Regions from separate parts of the Halobacillus sp. AWM4_238 genome, predicted to be linked through region 1. Evidence: riboswitches for the same ligand, from Rfam matches in the RefSeq annotation. Region 1 holds a riboswitch; each other region holds the start of a gene.

Region 1 (3,114 bases):
CCGGTATTCTCGCTGTTGCAAAACCAGGAGATCATATTGTTGCAGCAGAAGATGTATATGGAGGTTCACACAAGCTGATCACAAAAGAGCTCCCCACCTTTGGCATTGAAGTTACGATGGTTTCTTTTCAAAATCTGGACGATGTTTCGAATGCGATCACGGACCAAACAAAGCTCCTTTATACTGAATCGATTTCGAATCCCTTCCTGCGGGTTGAGGATTTAGAGGGGTTAGTCGCTCTTGCTCGTGAGAACAATGTGAAAACAATGGTTGATAATACATTCGCCACTCCATACTTATTGCAGCCGTACAAACATGGCGTCGATCTCGTTGTACACAGTGGCACGAAGTACATCGGAGGACACAGTGACGTGACGTGCGGGGTGCTAGTCGGAAATGAGGATTTGATTCAAGCAGCGACCCAAAAGGTTGTCACGTTTGGTGCGAATCTCAGTCCGTTTGAAGCCTGGCTTACTCAACGAGGAGCCAAAACTTTAGGTCTTAGGATGAAGAAACAATCCTACAATGCAAAGCAGGTAGCTAAAGCTCTTGGTGATCATGATACGGTTCGTGCCGTCTATTATCCTGAGCGGGTATCGGAAAGAGGAAACGGGGCCATTGTTACCATTGAGCTTGAAGATTCCGTTGATATAGAGGCTTTTTTCCGGTCTCTTGGATGGATAAAAATTGCTCCTACGTTAGCGGGGGTAGAGACAACGGTTTCGTACCCTGTCCGTACCTCTCACCGCGCGTTATCAGACACTGAACGTGAGAAAATCGGCATCAATAACTATGTCATCCGCTTGTCGATTGGAATCGAAGATCATGAAGATATCATTAAACAGCTGGCAAGAGCAATCGCAGGTTCCGAATATTAAATTTTCTAAAATAATTGACTTTTCTGATTGTTATTCGTTATAATTCTCAACATAATCATTCAACTGCATACATCTCTTATCAAGAGAGGCTGAGGGAATAGGCCCTGTGAAGCCCGGCAACCTTCAAACATCGGTTTGAAAAGGTGCCAAGTCCTACAGATCACATGGATCTGGCAGATAAGAGGAGGAACCGAAATGACAAACCCTCTTCTTATTTGGAAGAGGGTTTTTTGCTGTTCGAAAAAAGGTTCAGTGACGTTTCATACGTATAATGCCTACTATGCCAATAAGGTTGGAGTACTTTTTAAGGAGGAAATAATCATGACGAATTCTTTTGAAAGCTATGATGTCGATACAATTTCTTTGCACGGAGGACAGTCGCCCGATCCGACGACAGGATCACGAGCTGTCCCCATTTACCAAACGACTTCTTACGTTTTTCACGACACCGAACACGCCCAGAGCCTTTTTGCTCTTGATGAGCCTGGGAATATCTATTCCCGTATCGGTAATCCGACCGTCGATGTTTTTGAAAAAAGAATGGCCCTCCTGGAAGGCGGAGTGGCTTCTGTTGCAACGGCTTCCGGGATGTCAGCCATCGCTCTGTCCATTCTGAACATCGCAGGTTCTGGAGATGAAATCGTTGCTGCAGCGAACCTTTATGGAGGGACTTATAATTTGTTCGCTAACACTTTACCGCAATATGGCATTAAAGTTCGCTTTGTTGACCCTGAGGACCCGGAAAATTTCCGCAAAGCCATCACGGATCAAACCAAAGCGGTTTTCGCAGAAACGATTGGAAACCCAAGCCTTCATGTACTGGATATTGAAAAGGTAGCGGCTGTGGCTCATGAACACGGGATACCCCTTCTCATCGACAATACATTCGCAACTCCATATACATGCCGTCCCATAGAGCATGGGGCTGATATCGTTATCCATTCCGCTACAAAATGGATCGGAGGCCATGGGACAGCAATCGGAGGAGTCGTTGTAGACGGGGGACAATTCAATTGGGGAAACGGCAAGTACCCGGTTTTCACAGAGCCTGATGACAGTTATAACGGGATTGTTTATACCGCTGACTTTGGAACGCTCGCTTATATTACGAAACTGCGTGTTCAGTTGCTTCGTGACTTTGGTTCCTGCTTGAGTCCTCAAAATGCATTCTTGTTATTACAAGGGCTGGAGACGTTGCATTTGCGTGTTGCTCGTCATGGAGACAATGCTCAGGAAATTGCGGAGTACTTACAAGGTCATCCTGATGTGGAATGGGTGGCATATCCAGGGTTGTCCTCACATCCAGCTCACAAGCTGGCAAATCAATACCTTGAAGGAGGCTACGGATCCATCGTTAACTTTGGCATCAAGGGCGGAAGGGAAGCGGGTAGAAAAGTGATCAATCATATCTCCCTTTGGTCCCATGTAGCTAACGTAGGAGATGCGAAATCATTGATCATTCACCCCGCTTCCACCACGCACCAGCAATTGTCTATTGAAGAACTTGCTGCAAGTGGAGTGACGGAAGAATTAATTCGTCTATCTATAGGACTTGAATCGAGCAAAGATTTGATCAATGATCTTGATCGTGCCATTGCGAAAGCAACTGGAAGAGAGACGGAGAAAACAGCCATCACTGAAAATGATGAGGGTGTGATCAAGTGGGCTTTGAGTTCTTCTAAAACAAAAGAAGATGGAGAGACGCGCCCTAAACGTTTAGCCGTTGTCGGATTGAGCGGAAAGCCATCACGTCCGAGCCACCGTCTTGCTCGAAAAATGCAAAGGCTCGGGTACCAAATCATCCCCGTCAATCCGAGAGAAACAGAAGTACTTGGAGAGAAGGCGTACCCAGACCTGAGATCGATTCCATTCAAAGTTGATGTCGTTCAAGTGTTCCGCAGTCCAGAAGCAGCCATTGAAATTGCGAAAGAAGCGGCAGATATCCGCCCGGATGTGTTCTGGCTGCAAGAAGGTGTCATCGCACCGAAGGCGGCCCAAATTGCAAGTGAAGCAGGACTTGAAGTCGTTCATAACCGCTGTACGTATAAAGAGGCCCAACGTTTGCGGGGGGCGATTGACACATACGCCTGTGAAATCTAATAACCCAAAAAGAGGAGGGTGGGAGTTATAGAAGGCATTCATCACTTTGAGGTTATAGTGAGGTGTTTCTGGCTGGGGATTTAGCTCACATGGATGAGGAGGGATACGTAATCTTCCAGAGCAGGAATGATGACAG
Region 2 (3,114 bases), 1.0 Mb from region 1:
TTTGAAGAGGAAGAGCCGAATAACACAATGGCTCAAGCCAATCTGATTACCCTAGAGGACATCGCTATTGGCCAATTTTCAAAGAATGATAAAGATTATTATAAGCTCGAAGTCAATGGAGATGAGGAAGTAGACCTCTCTGTGTCCCTCTTCTCTATTGATGAAGAAGAAACAAACATGAAGCTTAATGTAAACGTTTATGACTCCACTGGCGAAGAAGTAGCAAGCTACTTTGAAGATAGTGATGAGTATGGATATGCGGGTGGTTTTACTGTGAATCCAGGGATCTATTACTTAGAGGCTTCCGATTCAGCTAACCTAAATAATGGGGAATCGTATATGCTGAGTTCTTTCATTTTTGAAGAGGAGCCATTCATCGATCGCATCTCTGGGGAAGACCGTTATCATACAGCAGCAGCAATCGCCGTACGTCGTAGCGGTGGGTATCCAAGCGAACATATCATACTGGCTACAGGAGCAGATTTTCCCGATGCCCTTGCAGGTGCACCACTTGCCTCCTACTATGATGCTCCCATCCTTTTGACTAGAAAAAACACTCTGCCACAGATTACGAAATCAACGATTGATGTGTTAGATGCTAAGTCTGTTACGATCCTTGGTGGTACGGGTGCTATTTCCAAAGAAGTAGAAAATGCCCTTTTGAAATTAGGATTGGATGTCGAAAGGATTTCAGGTTCTGATCGGTATGAGACTGCAACGGCCATTGCCGAAGTACTTCCGCCTAGTGAAGGAGCTGTGATCGCTTACGGAAGAAACTTTCCTGATGCCCTTTCCATTGCCCCAGTGGCCGGCATGAATATGATGCCGATCTTATTAACAGAAAAAAGTAAACTCCCTGATTCAACGAAACAAGCCATTAAAGATTACGACTTCACCTATGTCGTAGGTGGCGAAGGTGTTGTAGATCAAAAAGTTTTTGCTCAACTCCCAGATCCAGAACGTATTTCAGGAAAAAACAGATACAGCACATCCATTGCTATAGCTGAGCACTTCGAACTAGACCCAATGTTTGTGAACGTAGCTACTGGAGAGGATTTTGCTGACGCTCTTGCAGGAGCCGCTTACACATATGGTGAACCGTTACTGCTGACTCCTTCTGATTCCCTTGCCACAGAAGTGAAAGATTATTTCGTTAAGAACGAAACCTATTACTTTACTATTCTTGGTGGCAAGGCAGCTGTCAGCGAAAATGTTGAAGATGAGATTTTAGAGTTATTCGAATAAGAAAACTATAAAACATCCCCAAGCAGGCAATCATGCGCTTGGGGATGTTTTTTTGTGGGTAAAGGAAATCTCCTTCTAGAAGTTGGACAACGAAAGTCAGTGACCTACTCAAAAATCCTCATGACAAAGTCAACCTCAACACCATTGATACCAAAAGCTATGTCTATGCCCTCCTGAAGTACATAAATAATATAAATTTTCACACTTTTCTACAAAATCCATTGACACCCATCCTTTCCCTTGCTAACATGGCACTTAACCAAATAACGAAAGAACATCTTATCCAGAGAGGTGGAGGGACTGGCCCTGTGAAACCCGGCAACCGCTATATGTATAGCAAGGTGCCAAATCCTACTGAGTGAACGCTCAGGAAGATAAGAGATTTCCTGAATCTCTAAACCTCTCTATCTCATTGATAGAGAGGTTTTATATGTTCCAATTGAATAATGATTCTTATCCAGAGAGGCAGAGGGACTGGCCCGTTGACGCCCGGCAACCATCAAGCAACCGCTTGAAAAGGTGCTAATTCCTGCAGGAGATGATCCTGGAAGATAAGAAGAGCCAAGAGCCCTCTTCTTATTTTTGTGAAGAGGGCTCTGTCTATTTTAAAAAAGGAGTTGTTACATAGATGACTACCGTACTTCTAGATGGCATCCGTACCCCGTTCGGAAAGTGGAAAGGGGCCTTGAAAAAGAAATCCGCAACAGAACTTGGATCGCACGCGCTAAACGCTTTATTAGAGAAAAATCCGATAGCCAAACAAGCAGATGGTGTGCTGCTAGCCCAGGTGATACAGGCTGGGGGTGGCCAGAACCCTGCCAGGCAAGTCGCTTATAAGGCTGGGGTCGATATCGGTACACCTGCCATTACATTGAACAATGTTTGCTTAGGCGGAATCGCCACAATCGCGGATGCCTCTCGGAGACTGCAATATAACGAAGGAGAATTATATATCGTCGGTGGCTTCGACTCGATGACAAACGCTCCTCATACCGCTCCTGTACGCGCTTCTTCCGGACTTGGTCATAGCATGCTGAAAGACACCTTACTGAACGACGGTTTATGGTGCGCCTTGAGCGATGTGTCGATGGGAGCTCTTACCGATGAAAAAAACCGCTCCTTCGAAATCAGTCGAGAGGAACAGGATGAGTATGCTGCCCTTTCCCAACAACGAGCAGCGAACGCTCAGGAAAAAGGATGGTTCCAACCTGAAATCGCTCCTTTTTCTGGATTACTCGAGGAAGATGAGGGCATCCGCAAAGGAACGACAGTTGAAAAGTTATCCAGCCTCACCCCCGCCTTTTCCAACGAAGGCACGATTACAGCAGGCAATGCTTCACAGATGACGGACGGAGCCAGTGTGGGCATCGTCACCATAAAAGAAAAAGCTGAGTCAATCGGACAGAATCCGCTGGCAGAAATCATCGATTGGTCAGAGGTTGCAGGACCAGATGCCAGTTTGCAAACCAAACCATCGCAAGCGATTCAAAAACTTTTAGACAGACATCAATTGACGACAGAGGATATTGATTTGTTTGAAATCAATGAAGCCTTTGCCAGTGTCGTAATCGCCAGCTGCCGGGAGCTTGGCATCGATTATGACCGGATCAATGTCAACGGTGGAGCGATCGCTCTTGGTCACCCTTTAGGTGGCACAGGGTTCCGGCTCGTGTTGACCCTTGCCCATGAACTGAAACGTCGCGGCGGAGGTAAAGGCATCGCTTCCCTTTGCGGCGGGGGTGGACAGGGAATGGCTCTATTGATTGAAGTTCCTCATTCCTAAATCGAAAGGAGACGAATCCATTGACTACAACGACCACAGCTCAGCGCTCCCCTTACCTATGGGAGCCATCGAGCCAACGAATTGAA
Region 3 (3,114 bases), 2.0 Mb from region 1:
GAATTCTTTGACGCGTATGAACCGAAAGCGCATGTCCTTGATTTAGGATGTGGACAAGGCAGAGATTCATTAAGCCTAGGAAGGTTGGGGTACAAGGTGACAGGCGTCGATATCTCTACTGTCGGGCTTGATCAAATGAACCAAACGTCCCGTGACGAGCAGTTGAACGTAACCGGGAAAGTAGGAGATATTTACACGTATCCGGTTGAAGAGGAACACGATATTGTTCTGTTGGATTCGATGCTGCATTTTTATAAAAAGGATATCAAGAACGAAACGAAGCTCGTCCAGCGTATTGCTTCAGAGTTGAAATACGGCGGGATGTTGGCTGTTTTTATGATGCAAGGGGAAAAGAGAGAGGCATACTTGAAGCGGGTGTTGGATGAGATGGAGGTCGAGTGGAAAGTACTTGCTGACCGCTATACAGACTACCCGGAATTCAACGCGCGCTATCATATGTATATCCTGAAAAAAGACAGTTGAGTATTCGTATTGTTACGATCATAAAAATATTTGGCCACGACTGAAGCTATTCAATAACCTGCTTACTCCAAGTGGTTTACAGAAGGTAGTAACCTTGAATTCGAGTTTTAAAGTATAGGGAAGCGAATCTTGACTAAGAAGATTCATAACCGTCCACAGACAAAAAGGTGAATGTTTGAAAACGCCTGTCTGAATTACAGGACAGGCGTTATTCCTTATGCTTTCGTCTTATAAGATGTGATGTGATCCTGCAGCGTGTCGTCACTGCCGAACAGGAAGTGTTTCTCCATATCCGGGGAATACGTGGAGTTGACGGCTGTACGGCCGACGGTTTCTGCTACTTCACGTAGCATAGCCGGAGATGCTCCACAGCAGAGTCCCAGGTAGTTCACACCAATGCTGTACGCTTCTTTGGCCCACTCAGCAAGCTCATATCGGTTCGTGTATAGCGGGTCCAGGGACGTTGGGAACGTTGTTTCCGTTGGAAGAGTACAGGCACAGCCACCGTCCGGCAGATTGAAGAAGGTCGGGTGTTCTTCCGTCGTGCGGTAAGGAATTGGAAGGGCACCTACATAACCGTCCACCGTGTTACGGATTTTCTCTACATACGGCTGCATCGTTGCTGGTCCTCGGAAGCAGTTCATCCCTACAACAAGTGCGCCTTTTTCTTCTAATAAGCGGCAGGCTTCTTCTACTTCGTAGCCGTCACGCAAAATGTTTTCTCCCATCAGACCGAAGGTGATCACCGCAGGGAGGTCTTGTTTTTGAATTTCTTCCAGTGCGATCAGCGCCTCTTCGTAATAATAGAAGGTTTCGCCGTTCACAAAATCTACCCCTTCATCCTTACACCAGCCGACCATCTCAGCAAACATGCTTCTTGTTTTTTCAACAGCTTCAGGGTCATCCGGGTTGAACAGGTTAGTGTTGGAAATGTTCCCGGCTACGAGTGCTTCTTCCTCAGGGTGCTCCTCTGCAACTTCTTTGGCTAGACGGATGGCCTGACGGTTAAGCGGCTCTAATAAATCCTCTTTGCCGATGATTCTCATTTTCTCCCGATGGCCGTTATAGGTGAAGGCTAGGACGACGTCGGAGCCAGCGAGCATATAGTCACGATACGTCTGTTTTAGTGCCTGTGGATTATCGAGGGCTACTTCAGGGACAAAGGATCCGGCCTGTAAATAACCGCGGCGCTCCAATTCAAATAAGTATCCTTCTCCACAAATCACCGGTCCATCCTGTAATCTTTGTTCTAATGTTCGTTTCATTTCATTCCACAACCTTTCATTTTGTAAGAATAGTTTATTAGAAAGCTCATGCCTTTTTTCAGGTACAAGCTGACTTTCTGAGACTTTCTGTCTGATAGGGGCATAACCGATTCAATCCTGTTCCCCTCCACATTGATCCAGTCCATTGAAATAAAAAAAGGACCTCCTTGGATAAGGGGTCCTTTATGTATCAAGAGTCTCCTTATCTTCAAGGTATCACTACCTTCTGGATTTAGCACCGTGCCTATGGCTGGTTGCTGAGGTATCAAAGGGCCAGTCCCTACACCTCTCTGGATAAGTTTTATTCTTATGTGGTTTTTGGAAAAACAGTTTAACACATTACGTAAGACGTTTAAATCAAGAATCAAAGCGAACATTTGATGTTAATTATTTCGCTTGCGATTTACAATACATGAAAATAAATGAAGAATCAATGGAATTTTCAGAAAAAGTTTTTGGTGGTATGGTTCTATTTGAAAATACCTGCACTACCTTATGATGTTCAGGCGATTTTAATATACATAACGATTCTTGGAGTGGATGGTTTGAGCTAATCTCAATCGCTTTGTTAAAGTTTGTTGTTCATATTTAACTCCTCGAAACGAAGCCTGCATGAGAAGGGCAGTTTCGTTGAATACTTGAATGCGAGATAAATACATATTGTAAGTGCCTCGCTTTTTTCTGGTAGTATTTGGAGTTATGATGTTAATAGCTAAAAGACTTACAGAATGTGGAGGTGTGGACTTTGTTGAAAAAATATTTAGGATCGATCTCTTTATTATTCATGATCATTTTTATACTTATATTTTTTGTTCCACAACTATTGAATCCGTTACCTGAGTCTTTATTAATAGGTTATTTATACCAATCACTATTGTTATTTCTTTTATTGAGTTCTTTTGTTACTGCACTCTTTAGTGCGAAAGGGCGTGTGAAAACAGTTGCTTTATCCATTTCTTCTCTTGGGATGTTAGGTTTGGTGATCCTATTGATATATATTATGGGAATGATAGGGTTCGGTAATTTCGGGACATAAAACTTATGGATAATATACATCTACACTAATGGGTACAAGGAGGGGATTTATTGAAGAAGCAAGTCCTATTTATTCACAGTGCAGGTCCACAGGAAGGAAAGCAAGGAAGCAGCCATCTAGTTTCTTATTTACAAAATTCATTAAGTGAGGATTACCATTTATCCTGTCCGGCCATGCCAAATCCTGAAAATCCGAGTTATGCTGCTTGGAAGGCTATCCTAAACGAGAAACTTTTGGAGATGGAGGGTCGAGTTGTTCTGATCGGCCATTCACTGGGTGGCTCAGTCCTTTTGAAATATCTCTCGGAAGAAGCTTGTGACTTAGCTATCT
Region 4 (3,114 bases), 540 kb from region 1:
CAAATTAAGAACGATGGAGCTTAACGCTTCAGGTATGTAAACACGACGAATAATCTGCCACGGGGTTGCACCCATTGCTTCAGCCGCCTCGATCACGCCTGGCTTCACTTCAAGTAAACTACTTTCTACTAACCTAGCAATATAAGGGGCTGAGAAAATAACCAACGGTACAACGGCTGCTGCTGTACCTATAGACGAACCAACAATTAACCTCGTAAATGGCAAAATGGCCACGAGCAGAATGATGAAAGGAATGGAACGGAAAAAGTTAACGACCGAGCTGAAGGAACCGAAAAGCGTTTTGTTTTCTAACAAACCTCCCTGCCTCGTAACGACTAGGATGATCCCTAACGGTAAACCGATTAAAGTAGCTGCCAATAATGAGATTCCAACCATCAAAATGGTTTGATACGTCGCCTCCCAAATTCTTGGCCAAAATTCCATTAAGTTAACCTGCATGGGAAGTCACCTCCTGTACAGATACTCTTTGTTGAATATGGTTAATCACTCGTAAGATTTCTTGGTCCGGCCCCTGAAGTTCCACAACGAGATGACCGAACGGTATTCCTTGAAGCTCCGTAATTTGTCCAAACAGTACGTTAACTTCCACATCAAATCTTTTAGACACTTGAGATAGAACGGGTTCTCCGGCACTTTCATCAACAAAAGTCACACGATAAATATGCCTTGAAGAACCCCTTTCCTCGATTCCATTTAGTATTGAAGCGGGGATGTCATTTTCCATCACGGTCTTCACAAAGTTTTTCGTGGTTGGATGTTGAGGACTGGAAAACAAATCAAAGATCGATCCTTTTTCAATAACCCGTCCACTTTCCATTACAGCAATGCGGTCACACACTTCACGGACCACATTCATTTCATGTGTAATCATCAAAATCGTTATGCCATATTCATCGCGTACCTTCCGCAATAGCTTCAGAATTGACTTCGTCGTTTCAGGATCAAGGGCTGATGTTGCTTCATCACAAAGCAAAATTTCAGGAGAAGTTGCTAAAGCTCTGGCGATTCCCACCCTTTGCTTCTGCCCTCCGGATAACTCTTCCGGATACTGTTTCGCTTTATCGGACAATCCGACAAATTCGAGAATTTCTGCTACTCTTCGATCGATTTCTTTTTTCGGTGTCCCTGATAAAGAAAGTGGGAAAGCCACATTATGGTGAACCGTCTTTGATTCAAGCAAGTTAAAATGTTGAAAGATCATCCCAATCCGCTTCCTTACTTGTCTTAAGTCTGGTTTTGAAAGCTGCGTCAAATCCTCACCATTGACCAGCACCCTTCCCTCTGTGGGGCGTTCGAGTAAATTGACCAAACGGATCAGGGTACTCTTACCAGCTCCACTAAAGCCGATCACACCAAAAATTTCTCCCTTATGTACAGTCAAGTCCACTTGATCCACAGCACGCAAGTCGCTCCCATTGTGCTGATAAACCTTCGAAACATCTTCGAATTGAATCATTCTGTCCCTCCTAGACGCAAAAAGAGCCCCTCTTCTAAAAAATAAGAAGAGGGGCTCTCAATATGTATGAGATACCGTCTCTTCTCATCTTTCACATGCATCCGCACATGCTGGAGTTGGCACAGTTTCTGATCGTTTCGACGGATCAGTTCCGCTGCCGAGGTTTCGTAGGGCCAGTCCCTCCACCTCTCTAGATAAGAAGAAAAGTCATTTGCTTTTTTATTGATGTTGCCAATCATAATACAGCAAAAAAGCTTTGTCAATTTAATTCACTAAACTTTCCGAATTTTTCATAGTAGGACTACGCTATTTCTTCCCTATAGTTATTAAGCAATATGGCAGGATTCTTTAAGACTCGATTTCGAGATGTTTTTTTGAGTGGATGGGGGCTGCGGGGAATAGCTCGCTTTCCGCGGGAGCGCGGTGAGCCTCCTATGGGACGTGTGGGACAGGTGGGACCCCGGAAGGCGTAGCCTGAGGAGGCTCACCGCCCGCCCCATGGAAAGCGAACAGTTTCCCGGAGCCCCTAAACTCACCCAAACATATCGAAACGGAGTCTTACACAAACGGGAGATTTAGTGAAATATAATTATTTGAGAGATTACCCTAATACCTTAATGGGTATAGATAAGGAGAACTAATTACCAAGGAGGTATTTCATGTTTCACTATACGGTGGAAACGGACAAAGGGATGTATGAAGCGATTGAGAGTCTTGAGGCTAATCTCAAAGAAGCAAAGTTCGGGGTGTTATGGACCTTTGACATCAAAGATAAGCTTCATGAAAAAGGATTGGAATTTGAAAAAGAATTTAAAGTCTTGGAAGTTTGTAACCCTGTAGAAGCGCAACGCGTGTTAAATGAAAACGTATTGGCTGGTTATTTCCTCCCTTGTAAAATGGTTATCTATGTAGAAGGAAACAAAACAAAAATCGGTATGCCTAAGCCGACTTCTCTTACTCAAATGGTTGAGGATGAAAACATTCAAGAGATGGCAAGTGACATTGAAGAACGTTTGAAGGTTTGTATGGATCAAAGTGTATAACCAAATGAAAGAGCTGCTATTTTAGCGGCTCTTTTCTTTTAAATCTCATTATCAAAAAATATCAATGTTCAATAGGAGGTAAAGACTCTGCTTTTTTTCCTTTTAATGAAAAGTAAAACTCACCCTGGCTGGTAAGCGCACCATAAAACACCTCCGAGACATCATGGGTACCCAGCTTGGTACGTAACCAATCCATGTCCCGACCTGCGCGAGCTAAAAGATCTTGTTGCATTTGTCCATCCAGAATAAGGGGGATGTCATAACCCCCACCCCTATATGGGAACCCCATATCTTCTCGGGTTACGGCTTCTTTGGCATTTTTCAGTTTAATGGACAGTTGGCCGTTCGGTTCAATGATGCCAAGTTCAACATTATTGATTTCAAATACATTTTGCTCTCTGAGCATGTGTGTAATATTATCAAGAGAATATTGAATGCGGGAGATGTTCTCTTCAATCATTTCCCCCTCGAAAATAACGATCGTCGGCTCAAAAGTCAGGAGTTTCCCTACTTTCCTGTTTCGTAATTTTAACGTTACGATGAATTTTTGTAAGAGAGCAATGAAAACAATAGCCGTCACGGTATGTACATGAT

The links. Region 1 has a riboswitch for S-adenosylmethionine ahead of ACXACN_RS16665 (PLP-dependent aspartate aminotransferase family protein). Riboswitches for the same ligand answer to the same signal wherever they lie in the genome.
Region 2: linked by a shared signal. The riboswitch ahead of ACXACN_RS11775 (acetyl-CoA C-acyltransferase) and the one ahead of ACXACN_RS16665 (PLP-dependent aspartate aminotransferase family protein) in region 1 are both predicted to bind S-adenosylmethionine.
Region 3: linked by a shared signal. The riboswitch ahead of ACXACN_RS06915 (homocysteine S-methyltransferase family protein) and the one ahead of ACXACN_RS16665 (PLP-dependent aspartate aminotransferase family protein) in region 1 are both predicted to bind S-adenosylmethionine.
Region 4: linked by a shared signal. The riboswitch ahead of ACXACN_RS13965 (methionine ABC transporter ATP-binding protein) and the one ahead of ACXACN_RS16665 (PLP-dependent aspartate aminotransferase family protein) in region 1 are both predicted to bind S-adenosylmethionine.

The regions. Positions count from the first base shown of each region.
Region 1 is NZ_JBSWSY010000002.1:3,342,082-3,345,195, forward strand. It holds gene ACXACN_RS16660 (trans-sulfuration enzyme family protein) at 1-878, shown strand, start outside; SAM riboswitch class I at 952-1,062, shown strand; gene ACXACN_RS16665 (PLP-dependent aspartate aminotransferase family protein) at 1,200-2,978, shown strand.
Region 2 is NZ_JBSWSY010000002.1:2,312,808-2,315,921, forward strand. It holds gene ACXACN_RS11770 (cell wall-binding repeat-containing protein) at 1-1,245, shown strand, start outside; SAM riboswitch class I at 1,522-1,626, shown strand; SAM riboswitch class I at 1,696-1,803, shown strand; gene ACXACN_RS11775 (acetyl-CoA C-acyltransferase) at 1,874-3,028, shown strand; gene ACXACN_RS11780 (acetoacetate--CoA ligase) at 3,049-3,114, shown strand, end outside.
Region 3 is NZ_JBSWSY010000002.1:1,349,121-1,352,234, reverse strand. It holds gene ACXACN_RS06920 (class I SAM-dependent methyltransferase) at 1-483, shown strand, start outside; gene ACXACN_RS06915 (homocysteine S-methyltransferase family protein) at 699-1,748, opposite strand; SAM riboswitch class I at 1,948-2,049, opposite strand; gene ACXACN_RS06910 (alpha/beta fold hydrolase) at 2,835-3,114, shown strand, end outside.
Region 4 is NZ_JBSWSY010000002.1:2,801,622-2,804,735, forward strand. It holds gene ACXACN_RS13960 (methionine ABC transporter permease) at 1-459, opposite strand, end outside; gene ACXACN_RS13965 (methionine ABC transporter ATP-binding protein) at 449-1,477, opposite strand; SAM riboswitch class I at 1,559-1,678, opposite strand; gene ACXACN_RS13970 (DUF302 domain-containing protein) at 2,137-2,520, shown strand; gene ACXACN_RS13975 (DUF421 domain-containing protein) at 2,582-3,114, opposite strand, start outside.